Regions from separate parts of the Halomonas sp. XH26 genome, predicted to be linked through region 1. Evidence: riboswitches for the same ligand, from Rfam matches in the RefSeq annotation. Region 1 holds a riboswitch; each other region holds the start of a gene.

The links. Region 1 has a riboswitch for thiamine pyrophosphate ahead of thiM (hydroxyethylthiazole kinase). Riboswitches for the same ligand answer to the same signal wherever they lie in the genome.
Region 2: another riboswitch for thiamine pyrophosphate. It lies ahead of tenA (thiaminase II); the one in region 1 lies ahead of thiM (hydroxyethylthiazole kinase).
Region 3: another riboswitch for thiamine pyrophosphate. It lies ahead of J4377_RS12975 (sodium:solute symporter); the one in region 1 lies ahead of thiM (hydroxyethylthiazole kinase).

The regions. Positions count from the first base shown of each region.
Region 1 covers NZ_CP071889.1:254,300-257,578, forward strand. The annotation lists gene J4377_RS01215 (LysR family transcriptional regulator) at 1-631, opposite strand, end outside; gene thiE (thiamine phosphate synthase) at 628-1,242, opposite strand; gene thiM (hydroxyethylthiazole kinase) at 1,232-2,041, opposite strand; TPP riboswitch at 2,066-2,161, opposite strand; gene J4377_RS01230 (hypothetical protein) at 2,217-2,561, opposite strand; gene gloA (lactoylglutathione lyase) at 2,806-3,279, shown strand, end outside.
Region 2 covers NZ_CP071889.1:1,016,493-1,019,771, reverse strand. The annotation lists gene J4377_RS04670 (DUF262 domain-containing protein) at 1-1,414, opposite strand, end outside; TPP riboswitch at 1,637-1,795, shown strand; gene tenA (thiaminase II) at 1,874-2,572, shown strand; gene thiC (phosphomethylpyrimidine synthase ThiC) at 2,617-3,279, shown strand, end outside.
Region 3 covers NZ_CP071889.1:2,833,599-2,836,877, forward strand. The annotation lists gene corA (magnesium/cobalt transporter CorA) at 1-136, opposite strand, end outside; gene J4377_RS12975 (sodium:solute symporter) at 171-1,559, opposite strand; TPP riboswitch at 1,549-1,656, opposite strand; gene J4377_RS12980 (peroxidase-related enzyme) at 1,756-2,337, opposite strand; gene J4377_RS12985 (hypothetical protein) at 2,537-3,244, shown strand.

The sequences.
Region 1 (3,279 bases):
AAATACTAAGTAGTTGATGACCAATCCGCCAATCGCCACTGTTTTGGCCGCTTCGGTAGCGAAGGCAGCGGTGAGATGCCAAGTCTTCACTAGTCAGCGGCGTGCCATACTGGGCGAGGTAATCAGGTGATGCGCAAAACAGCATCCGGCACTGGGTGAGCCGTCGCGCCACTAAGCTAGAGTCGGGCAGGTTGCCAATACGAATGGCGACATCGTAGCCCTCTTCCAGCAAATCAACGCGGCGGTCGTTTAGATCCAAACGCACCTCAAGCCCAGGGTGCGTTTGCATAAACTGTGCAACCAGCGGTGAAAGATAGCGTGTGCCGAAGCTCATCGGGCCATTGATGCGCAACTGCCCGCTCACCGTACTGGTGCCACTGCCGATTTCTGCCGCTGCCTCGTCCAAAGCGATCAGAATGCTTTGCGCACGAACGAGATAGCGTTCTCCCGCTTCAGTGAGGTGCAGCCGCCGGGTGGTGCGCTGAATAAGCCGAGCACCCAATGCCTCTTCAAGCGCCATCACTTGGCGAGATACCCGCGTGCGAGAAAGGTCTAGCGCCTCGGCCGCGCGGGTATAGCTACCCAGCTCAGCGACCTTTACAAACGCCGCGATATGGTCGAGCTGGGTCATTGCGCGTGGAATGCCTGTGCAGCCAGGCGGGGGTCTGGCTGACCACAAATAGCAGAAATAACCGCAACACCGTTTGCCCCAGCGGCTTTCACTTGAGCCATGTGTTCAGCTTTTAGTCCGCCAATCGCGACACTGGGAAGTTGGCAAGCATTGGCAAGCCGTGCCAGCCCATCAAAGCCAATTGGCTGGGCGTGGTCTTGTTTACTGCCAGTTGCAAACACGGGCCCTAAACCGACGTAATTGAGCAATTCGACAGGTGCCTCCTGAAGTTGGGCTAGGGTGTTAATCGAAAGCCCGATAATGGCGTGTTGGCCAAGAGTGGCTCGCGCTGCTTGAACAGCTGTGTCGCTTTGCCCGACATGTAAGCCATCCGCTTGGCTGGCGAACGCCACGTTCAGGCGATCATTAATGATCAGAGGGACACCACTGCCAGCCAACATCGCTTTGAGACGTTTGGCCTGGGCGATCATGTGCTCGTCACTAGCGTGTTTATCGCGTAGCTGCACCATGGTAATGCCGCCCTGCACAGCAGCTTCAACGGTTTTTTCCAGACCCATGCCAGCGCACAGACCAGCATCGGTGACTAAATAGAGTGAAAGATCAAACGGCATGCACCGCCTCCCATTGAGCAAGAGTCGAAAGGTCGTCAGGGGATAATTGATACAGCGCATCCAATAGCGCCACCTGGAAACTGCCAGGGCCTTGAGCCTGCTCGCCTGCACGGCTTCCAGCGATGCTGAAACACGCCAAGGCGGCCAAGCTGGCCTCCAGCGGCTGCTCGCGGCTTGCGGCCACAAAGCTTGCCACCAGCGCACTCAATCCGCAGCCCAAGGTAGTCACGCGAGGCATGAGTGCGTGCCCACCTTTAAGCCGATAATGATCCGTGCCATCGGTGATGAAATCGCTCTCGCCAGTGACCGCCACCACGCAGCGATGTTGCTGTGCTAACGCAATGGCTGCGGTTGTAGCTTCTTGGGTGCTAGCAGTCGCATCGACTCCACGCCCTTGGCTGGCGAGTCCGTTAAGTGCCTGAATTTCTGAGGCGTTGCCACGAATAACGCTAGGCTGATAAGCCAGCAGCGTCTCGCAAACACGCAGGCGAAATGTGGTAGCACCAACAGCCACAGGGTCAAGCACCCACGGAATATGGTTTTCATGAGCAGTGCGCGCGGCGACTGCCATGGCGTCAGCCCAAGGGGAAGAGAGGGTGCCAATATTAATGGACAGCGCGCCAGAAATAGCCGTGAACTCCGCCACTTCTTCTTGAGCATGCAGCATGGCGGGGGAAGCACCTGTCGCCAATAGCAAGTTAGCGGTGCTATTCATCGCCACATAGTTGGTAATGCAATGTACCAGCGGTGTGGCAGCGCGCAGATCGCGGAGATAATCGCCGAGTGGGCGTGAAGGCATAATATCCTCCCGGCTGGGAGGTGATGCAGTTGCACCACGACTCCCTACGCCGGTGTTATCCGGTTCAGGTTCAAAGGGTGCTTCTCAGCCCGTTAAGCAAGGGCGCCCCTGTCGTGATGGTACTATCCTTGGCTTAGATCAATCTGTAAAGCCTGGGCAGCGCTATGAGCAAATATCAACGAAACGAGATGCGTGTTCCGTAGGTGAGCATCTCATCAGGCGTTATCGCCTTACCCTCAACACCAATCATTTCATCGCCACACTGGTCGGCAAACGTAAGCACGCCATGAGTGAGGCCCAGCTGTCCAAGGGTGTCGCGAATCTCACCGGTGCCCAAAAACGTGCTGACATGCCCCTCAGCACTGGTTAAATCAGAAACACCGTTCGCGTGATGGAAGCGAACCTTATAGATACCATCCATTGATTCAACTTCCACAATCGGTGAAAAGCCATTGTGTATGGCATGGGCTAACTGCTTTAACGTTATGTGGTCACCGAGGGGCATATCAATCGCGGTCATGGAAAACTCCTGTGGGCGCCTCAAAGGTGGGGCATCGCTCATGTTGCGGGAACTGCTTTTTGTAAAGTTTATGAATAATAAGTGTAGGGGTTTTGTTTAGTATTGCCAGTGTGCTTAATGTGACACTGCGTTAGTGAATCCTACATGCTTGTAAGGGCTGGTATTATGGCTCTAAAGCCCCCATGGTAAGCGGTAAGTGAGGCTCAATGGATTCAATGATCAGCATTAGCGACAGGAGAGCAAAATGAGTTTTCAAGGCGAACAACATTCCGGAGTCGCGCCCGTAGCGCCGCAAACCCAAGGGTTTCGCTTAAATCACACCATGCTGCGGGTGAAGGATCCCGAACGTGCGCTAGCGTTCTACTCTAAGGTTTTTGGAATGCAGGTGCTACGCCGATTGGATTTCGAAGAGATGCAGTTTTCGCTCTACTTCCTAGCCAATCTCGAAAGCAGCGATAACGTGCCAGAAGATACTCAAGCACGCACTGCCTGGACCTTCAGTCAGAAAGGCTTGCTGGAGTTGACGCATAATTGGGGCACAGAAGATCAGCAGGACTTTGCCTATCATGACGGTAACGCTGAGCCTCAAGGGTTTGGTCATATCTGCTTTAGTGTGCCTGACTTAGAAGCTGCTCAAGCATGGTTTGATGAGCATGAGGTGACGTTCATCAAGCGCGCGGACCAGGGCAAGATGAAAGACGTTATCTTTGTCAAAGAT
Region 2 (3,279 bases), 760 kb from region 1:
TTGGGTCAGGATTTTGTGGGAAAATATGTTCTATGGTTATATCTGTGTTACCCTCAATTATTACTGGTTCGTTATTTTCAAAATTCTCAAGTCGCTCAAGTAGGTAAGTTCTGTTTTTTGATTTTATGTTGTAAACATCTTTTAGTTTAAGGCTTTCAATAACTTCCTTGTTTTTTGGAAAACGTTGTGAGCCCGGTCTTTTAAGTAGCCATTTTTGCAAGGTCAACAAATAATCGTTTTTATCCACTTTTTCGTAAAGCGTCATAAATATTTTATTCAGTGCGTTTGTTGGCAAACCAACAATAAATCTTCTCCAAGCAAAGGATTGTATGAAATCCATAACTTTTATAAATGTGGCTTTGTCAATTACGTTTTCTGAATAGTCTTCATAGACTTTCATTAAAAAGGGATAAGCCACATTTATTTCAAGTCTGTTTATATATTCAAGCTGTAATCTTATTTCTTTGTCCGTCTCGTTCTTTGGATTGAGAAGTTTATTGTAAAACTTAACAAGCGATTTTATTGGCGAAAGATTGGCTTCTAATTCTTGTAAATCAGTTGTTGGAAACTTTGCTTTAAACTCCAAATAAACTTTGCTTTTATTCGGAATTTTGTTGTTTACTAAAGTCAAATAATCTCTTATAAAATCAGAAACTTTGCTTGTATTCAAGGTTTCATCTTTTGCAAGTTTCTCAATGATCTCCCAATAATTGTTATAAATCTTATTTTGCTCTCTGCGATTAAGACCCATTAAAATATAGTTTCTAATCAAGTCTGCTTGTGATAACTCAAGACCTGTCGAGTTTAAACTCTCAAAAATTCTTTGTGGGTCGTCTTTCTCTCGGTCGAGCGAGATTTCAACAAACATCAGTTTTGCAAGTCCTTTCAATACGAACTCCAAATTTTCTTCAGTTATCCGACTATTGAAGTAGTTGAAATTGTCTATCACTTTTGAGAAGTCGCTAAATTCTTCGTCCTTATCACTTCTCAAAAGGTATTTTATGGCTTTGTCGTTATTTTCAGTTGGTCGAAGTTTTAGCTTTTCTTCTTCGGGTGCAAACTTGTTAGTCAGATAGGTTTCAGTAATTTCTGCCTCAAGTCCTTTGTCTCCAATTTCAATTGCCAAACGATAAAGAGCCAAATATATTAATGTCAATGTGGTCAATCTTTGTTGACCGTCTATTACGGTTAACTCCTTGATTCGTGAAGACGTGTAAACATCATCGTGAACATAAACAACGCTACCAATAAAGTGAGCATTCATTTTGCAACTTGTTCCAACTTCCAAAATGTCGTCAAAAAGTTGTTTGCATTGACTTGTCGACCAATCGTAATTTCTCTGATAAACAGGAATTACAAATTGGGTTTTATTTGAAGATAAAAAGTCTTCTACTTTTGTTTCGTTTGCTTTCACTTTCTATTTCCTGTTTTCAGCATATAACAGTGATTATACGCCTCGCTACAAACCCCCAATAAACGCGACGGCACATTCATTGGGGTTTTGTAGCCGCTCAATTTGACTCTACCCTATTGATTCCCAAGAGAGCAAAGCCAATTTTGGCAGTCTATCCGAAATTCGCGTGCTTGCGTGTGCCCCTTGCATCTCTTCTCTCCTCCTCCTAGACTGCTTGGCACTAACTGCTTGACGGGGTGCCGGTGAATCCGGCTGAGATGGCGCAGGGCGTATCCACTTGATACTGCCAAAGCGCTGGTCCCGCTGAACCTGATCCGGCTAATGCGCTGCTCCTATGACGAGCGCGCGGGTACCGGCGTAGGGATCAAGCGATGGCCTCGGCTTAGCTTCACGCCACCTTCTGCGCCATTCCCTCGATCTCAACCGCCCACCTTCCGGATCATCACTACCGGAGGCACCATGGGCTACCGCTTTGCTGATCTTACTAATGCCTGCCATGACGACTGGCGCGCCTATATTGAGCACGATTTTGTCCGCCAGTTGGGTACCGCCGCGCTACCAGAAGCATCGTTTCGCCACTATTTGAAACAGGATTACCTGTTTTTGATTCACTTCGCCCGCGCCTACGCGTTGGCCGCCTATAAAAGCCCTACGCTGGCTGACCTGCGCCAAGCCCATGAAGGTTTAAAAGCCATTGTGGATGTGGAGCTGGGCCTGCACGTTGGCTTTTGCCAGGAGTGGGGGATTTCCGAGCAAGAGCTGGCGGAGCTTCCCGAAGCCAGAGCCACCTTGGCGTATACCCGCTACGTATTAGACACCGGCAATCGCGGCGACCTGCTCGATTTACATGTAGCGCTGGCCCCTTGCCTAGTGGGCTACGGAGAAATTGCCAACTGGCTGAACGCTCAGCCTTCTACCCTACGCGGCAGCCAAAACCCTTTTGATGCTTGGATAGCGATGTACGAAAGCGAGGAGTTTCAGGCCGCCATGCAGGCTGAGCTTGAATGGCTCAACGCCCGCCTGGCCGATGTTACCCCCGCCCGCTTTGCCGAGCTGAGCAAGATCTTCCGCGACGCTACGCGTCTGGAAATCGACTTCTGGCAGATGGGTCTAGATCTGATAGACAGCGATCTAACAGACAAAAGTCTCACCCATTAAGCCAACACAACAACCATAATCAACAACGAAGGAAGACGACCGTCATGACGAAGACTTTAGAAACTAAAACTTTAAAAGCTAAGACCTCAAAAACTGAGACCGTAACAAGTAGAACCAGCCATTTTTTAGCAGAAACCGCCCAAGTCGATGCCGCCGCCATTCAACCGCTGCCCGCCTCGCGCAAGGTGTACGTTGAAGGCTCACGACCCGATATCCGCGTGCCGTTTCGGGAAATCACTCTATCGCCCACTAAAACCAGCAGCATTGATGAAGAGAACCCGCCGCTGCTGGTGTACGACACCTCTGGCCCTTACACCGACCCAGCCGCCAACAACGATTTACGCAAAGGCCTACCCGCCCTGCGCCGCGCCTGGATTGAAGAGCGCAACGATACTGAGTTCCTTGACGGCCCCACCAGTGAGTACGGCAATCGCCGCGCTAACGACCCAACGCTTGCTCAGTTGCGTTTTGATTTAACGCGCACCCCGCGCCGAGCAAAACCAGGTAAGAATGTCACCCAACTGCACTATGCGCGCCAGGGCATTATTACTCCTGAAATGGAATTTATTGCCATCCGCGAGAACCAGCGCCGCCAAACGTTAGGCACCGCTGAAGTGGAGCGTATTCTTGGCCACCAGCACCCTGGCCAGAGCTTTGGTGCAAAATTGCCGGAAGAGATCACGCCGGAATTTGTGCGCGACGAAGTC
Region 3 (3,279 bases), 1.5 Mb from region 1:
GGCGTTCGCGCTCCTCAGGCTCACCTTTCATGTCTATCCATAGGTGGCTGCCGGGCATTGCTTGCCAGTCATCGATTAGGCGTTCATCGCCTTCGCGCACATCGCCTTCTGACGTCGTTAGTAGGCTGCGAATCATGATCGTCCCTGTTAAGTTGGCTCACGGCTTAACGTTACGGCCTAACGCTTCGTCGATTAGGCAGATATGCCATTGTAACGCTGACGACAATAGACGCCAGCAACGCCCCTAGAAAAGGCCCCAACGTTGGGATACTGCCTGGAAAGGTAGCCGCCATGATGCCAGCTGCGATGCTTCCCTGGCTTAGCCATCCCGGTAGTATTGCCCCTACTAACCCAGCCATGCCGCCACCAATCGCCGCCATTGGCGTCATACGTTGCCATAGGCCGAGCAGCACAGGCACCACGATGGCAGCGCAAAGTAGGTCTGCTATCAAAAAGAGTCGCAGCACTGACAGTCCTTGCAGGGCAATAAATACCACCGGCACCATCATTGCGACCGTTATCCAACGTGCGGTCGTTAAAGATGCTGCATGTTGTTCACCGCCACGCCCAACTATCAGAGACGCTATACCGTTTTGCAGCGTATCGACACTTGAGGTCACTAGCGTGACTGCCAACACCAATGCAGGTAATGCCACCCAGGCAGGCGCATCTGTTAACAGCGCAAAGAAAGGAATAGGTGGTTCTCCCAAAGCAACACCGCTCATGGCGGCCATGATGCCGACACCGCCGATCACCATCACAACCAGTACGGTCAGACCGCCGCCTAGCCAAGCGCCACGACCTAAGCTCTGGTCATCCTGGGCAGCCCATACACGCTGCCAATAGCCCTGGTGAAAAAGATTGGCGGCGGTCACCGCAATCACGAGCGTCAGGGCAACACTGAGCGCACTTGCAATAGGAATAGAGGGCATGACTGCGTCATTCGGCATGGTTGGTAGCCGCCAAATCGCAACGCTACCTACGGCTAATAACAGGGCTAGTAAAAGCCATGCCTGCCAGCGATCCGTTGCGAGACTTGCGCGCAACCCACCAATCACCGTATACACCAAGGTAGTGAGCGCAACGCCAATAATCACTAGTGCAGGTGGTACATCGGAAAGCAGCGCGGTAATAGCACCTATCGCCGTCAGTTCCGCTGCTAAAAAACAGCCCATGTAGGCTACGGATACCAGTAGCACCCAATGACGCACCCCCTTGCCGTAACAAGCGTGGGCGAATTCGGCGATGCTTCTGCCTTCTGGCAATGCACGACGAATTTTTGGTCCGTACAACCCCAACACGATAAACGGCAGCGCAGAGCCAATGGCATAGCCTGCCAACGCTAAAGGACCAACAAAGGCACCAATTTCAGGCGGCGCAAACAGAATCCAGGCGCCCATTCCCGAGGCTAAAAAGGAGAATCCAAGTGTGGAAGCGGTTTGCGAGTTTCGTGCTGTGACATAGTCATCAAGCGACCCCTGCACATGACGTGCACGCAGGCCCAGAAAAGCAAAACAGAATAGCGCCGCACCAAGTACGGCTGACGTTAGGTAAGGCATGTCGCACTTCCTCCGCCGGTATGAACCGGATCAGGTTCCAGGGTCTGCGCAGTGCGCATTCTCAGCCCAACAGCTGCGGGCTCCCCTGGCGACAGTGAATGGAGACGCTATCCTCGGCGAAAGCGGCTCGTTAGTAAAGGCTGGGCGTTAGTAAAATTTATCCGCGAGTCACGCCTAGATGTGCGTCTTTATCCTACTAACGCGGTAGGCGTCCCATCAAATAAAACTCCTCATTGGGGGGCGTACCCGTCATGGTCACTAACCGATTCGACATGCCGAAAAAAGCAGCAATGGCGCCAATATCCCAACAGTCCTCTAGCGTAAAACCTACTTTCTCTAATGTTGTTTGCCACGCGGCAGAGAACTCCCCAACCTCAATCCCGCAGTGCAATGCAAAGTCCAGCATTACTCGATGGCGTTCGCTTAGCCCTGCCGCCAGATGATTGATAGCGACATTGTCAGCGACTAAAGGGTTTTTACTATAAATTCTCAATAGCGCGCCATGGGCAACAACACAATAGAGGCAACGATTGCGAGCACTGGTAGCCACAACAATCATCTCTTTCTCAGCTTTAGTCAGCGTGTCGGATTCACGCTCCATCAAAGCATCGTGATAAGCAAAAAAAGCGCGGAACTCCTCAGGGCGATGCGCCAGCATTAAGAATACATTGGGCACAAATCCCGCCTTGCTTTGCACTTTTAATATTGCATCACGAATATCGTCAGGCAGTTCATCCAGCGTTTCTGGTACACGGAAACGGCTAAGTCGATTAGTCATCGTTACACCTCACTTCCTGATTGAGCTTTAAATTTTTGTTTTGATTAAACAATTATGTTGTTGGATAACGCGATTCGGTAACAAAACACTAAACAAAGTGACTTTCAATCGCGGCTAACGCTGTCCATACTCTCAACTATTCAATGACCTATAAGCCGTGCAGTAAATACATCAAACGGCAATTAACAGGGACACCAAAATGCATTATTCCGAAGCCAAAGAGCATACGCCTGGGCGCTTGCATACTCTTTTTGCCGACCCTTATTGCGCATTTAAAAACGACACCGATGAGCGTCAGCTTCATATCCGGGTAATGCTGCACACCCTTCTTGCCCTGCCTATGCATCACGCGCGTGCCACCCTCCGAGTTATCCATGGCTGGGAAAACGGCGGCTTCGAGCCAAGTGATCTAAAGCACAAGGACTTCCCGCTTGCCTCTTTAGATGATTTCCACCGAGTGGTTAACGAGGTCTCCTCGAACCCTCAAGAACACGAGACGTCGTTAAGCGCTAGCACGTCGCTCCTCTCAGCACCACTAGCTAGCGTATTCGCCAGCGCAGAAGCCGATGGCATCATCGTTTCTGACAAGCTGCGCAGCACACCTGCCCGCTGGCCTGCTTTGAAAGGCGGTTTAGCCATTTATACGCTCTTCAAAATGTATCATCGCTTAGTTTATGGCGAAGATGATAACTACCGCTGCTCTCAGTGCGAAACACCCGATGGCTTGCGTGAGCTGCATGAATTTCATCTCGAAGAAGGTGAATTTGCGCTGCTAGTTCCTCACATAGTTCCTCACAACGCAAAAACGCCAACTGCCGCTCCCACCATTCTCGTTATGCACGCCAGTCAGCTTGGCCCTATCGGCCAGCTCCTAAAAAGAAGTCTGCCGTTATTTCAGGATACTTGATCCGAAACGTTAAAAGCCCCGCTTATCGCGGGGCT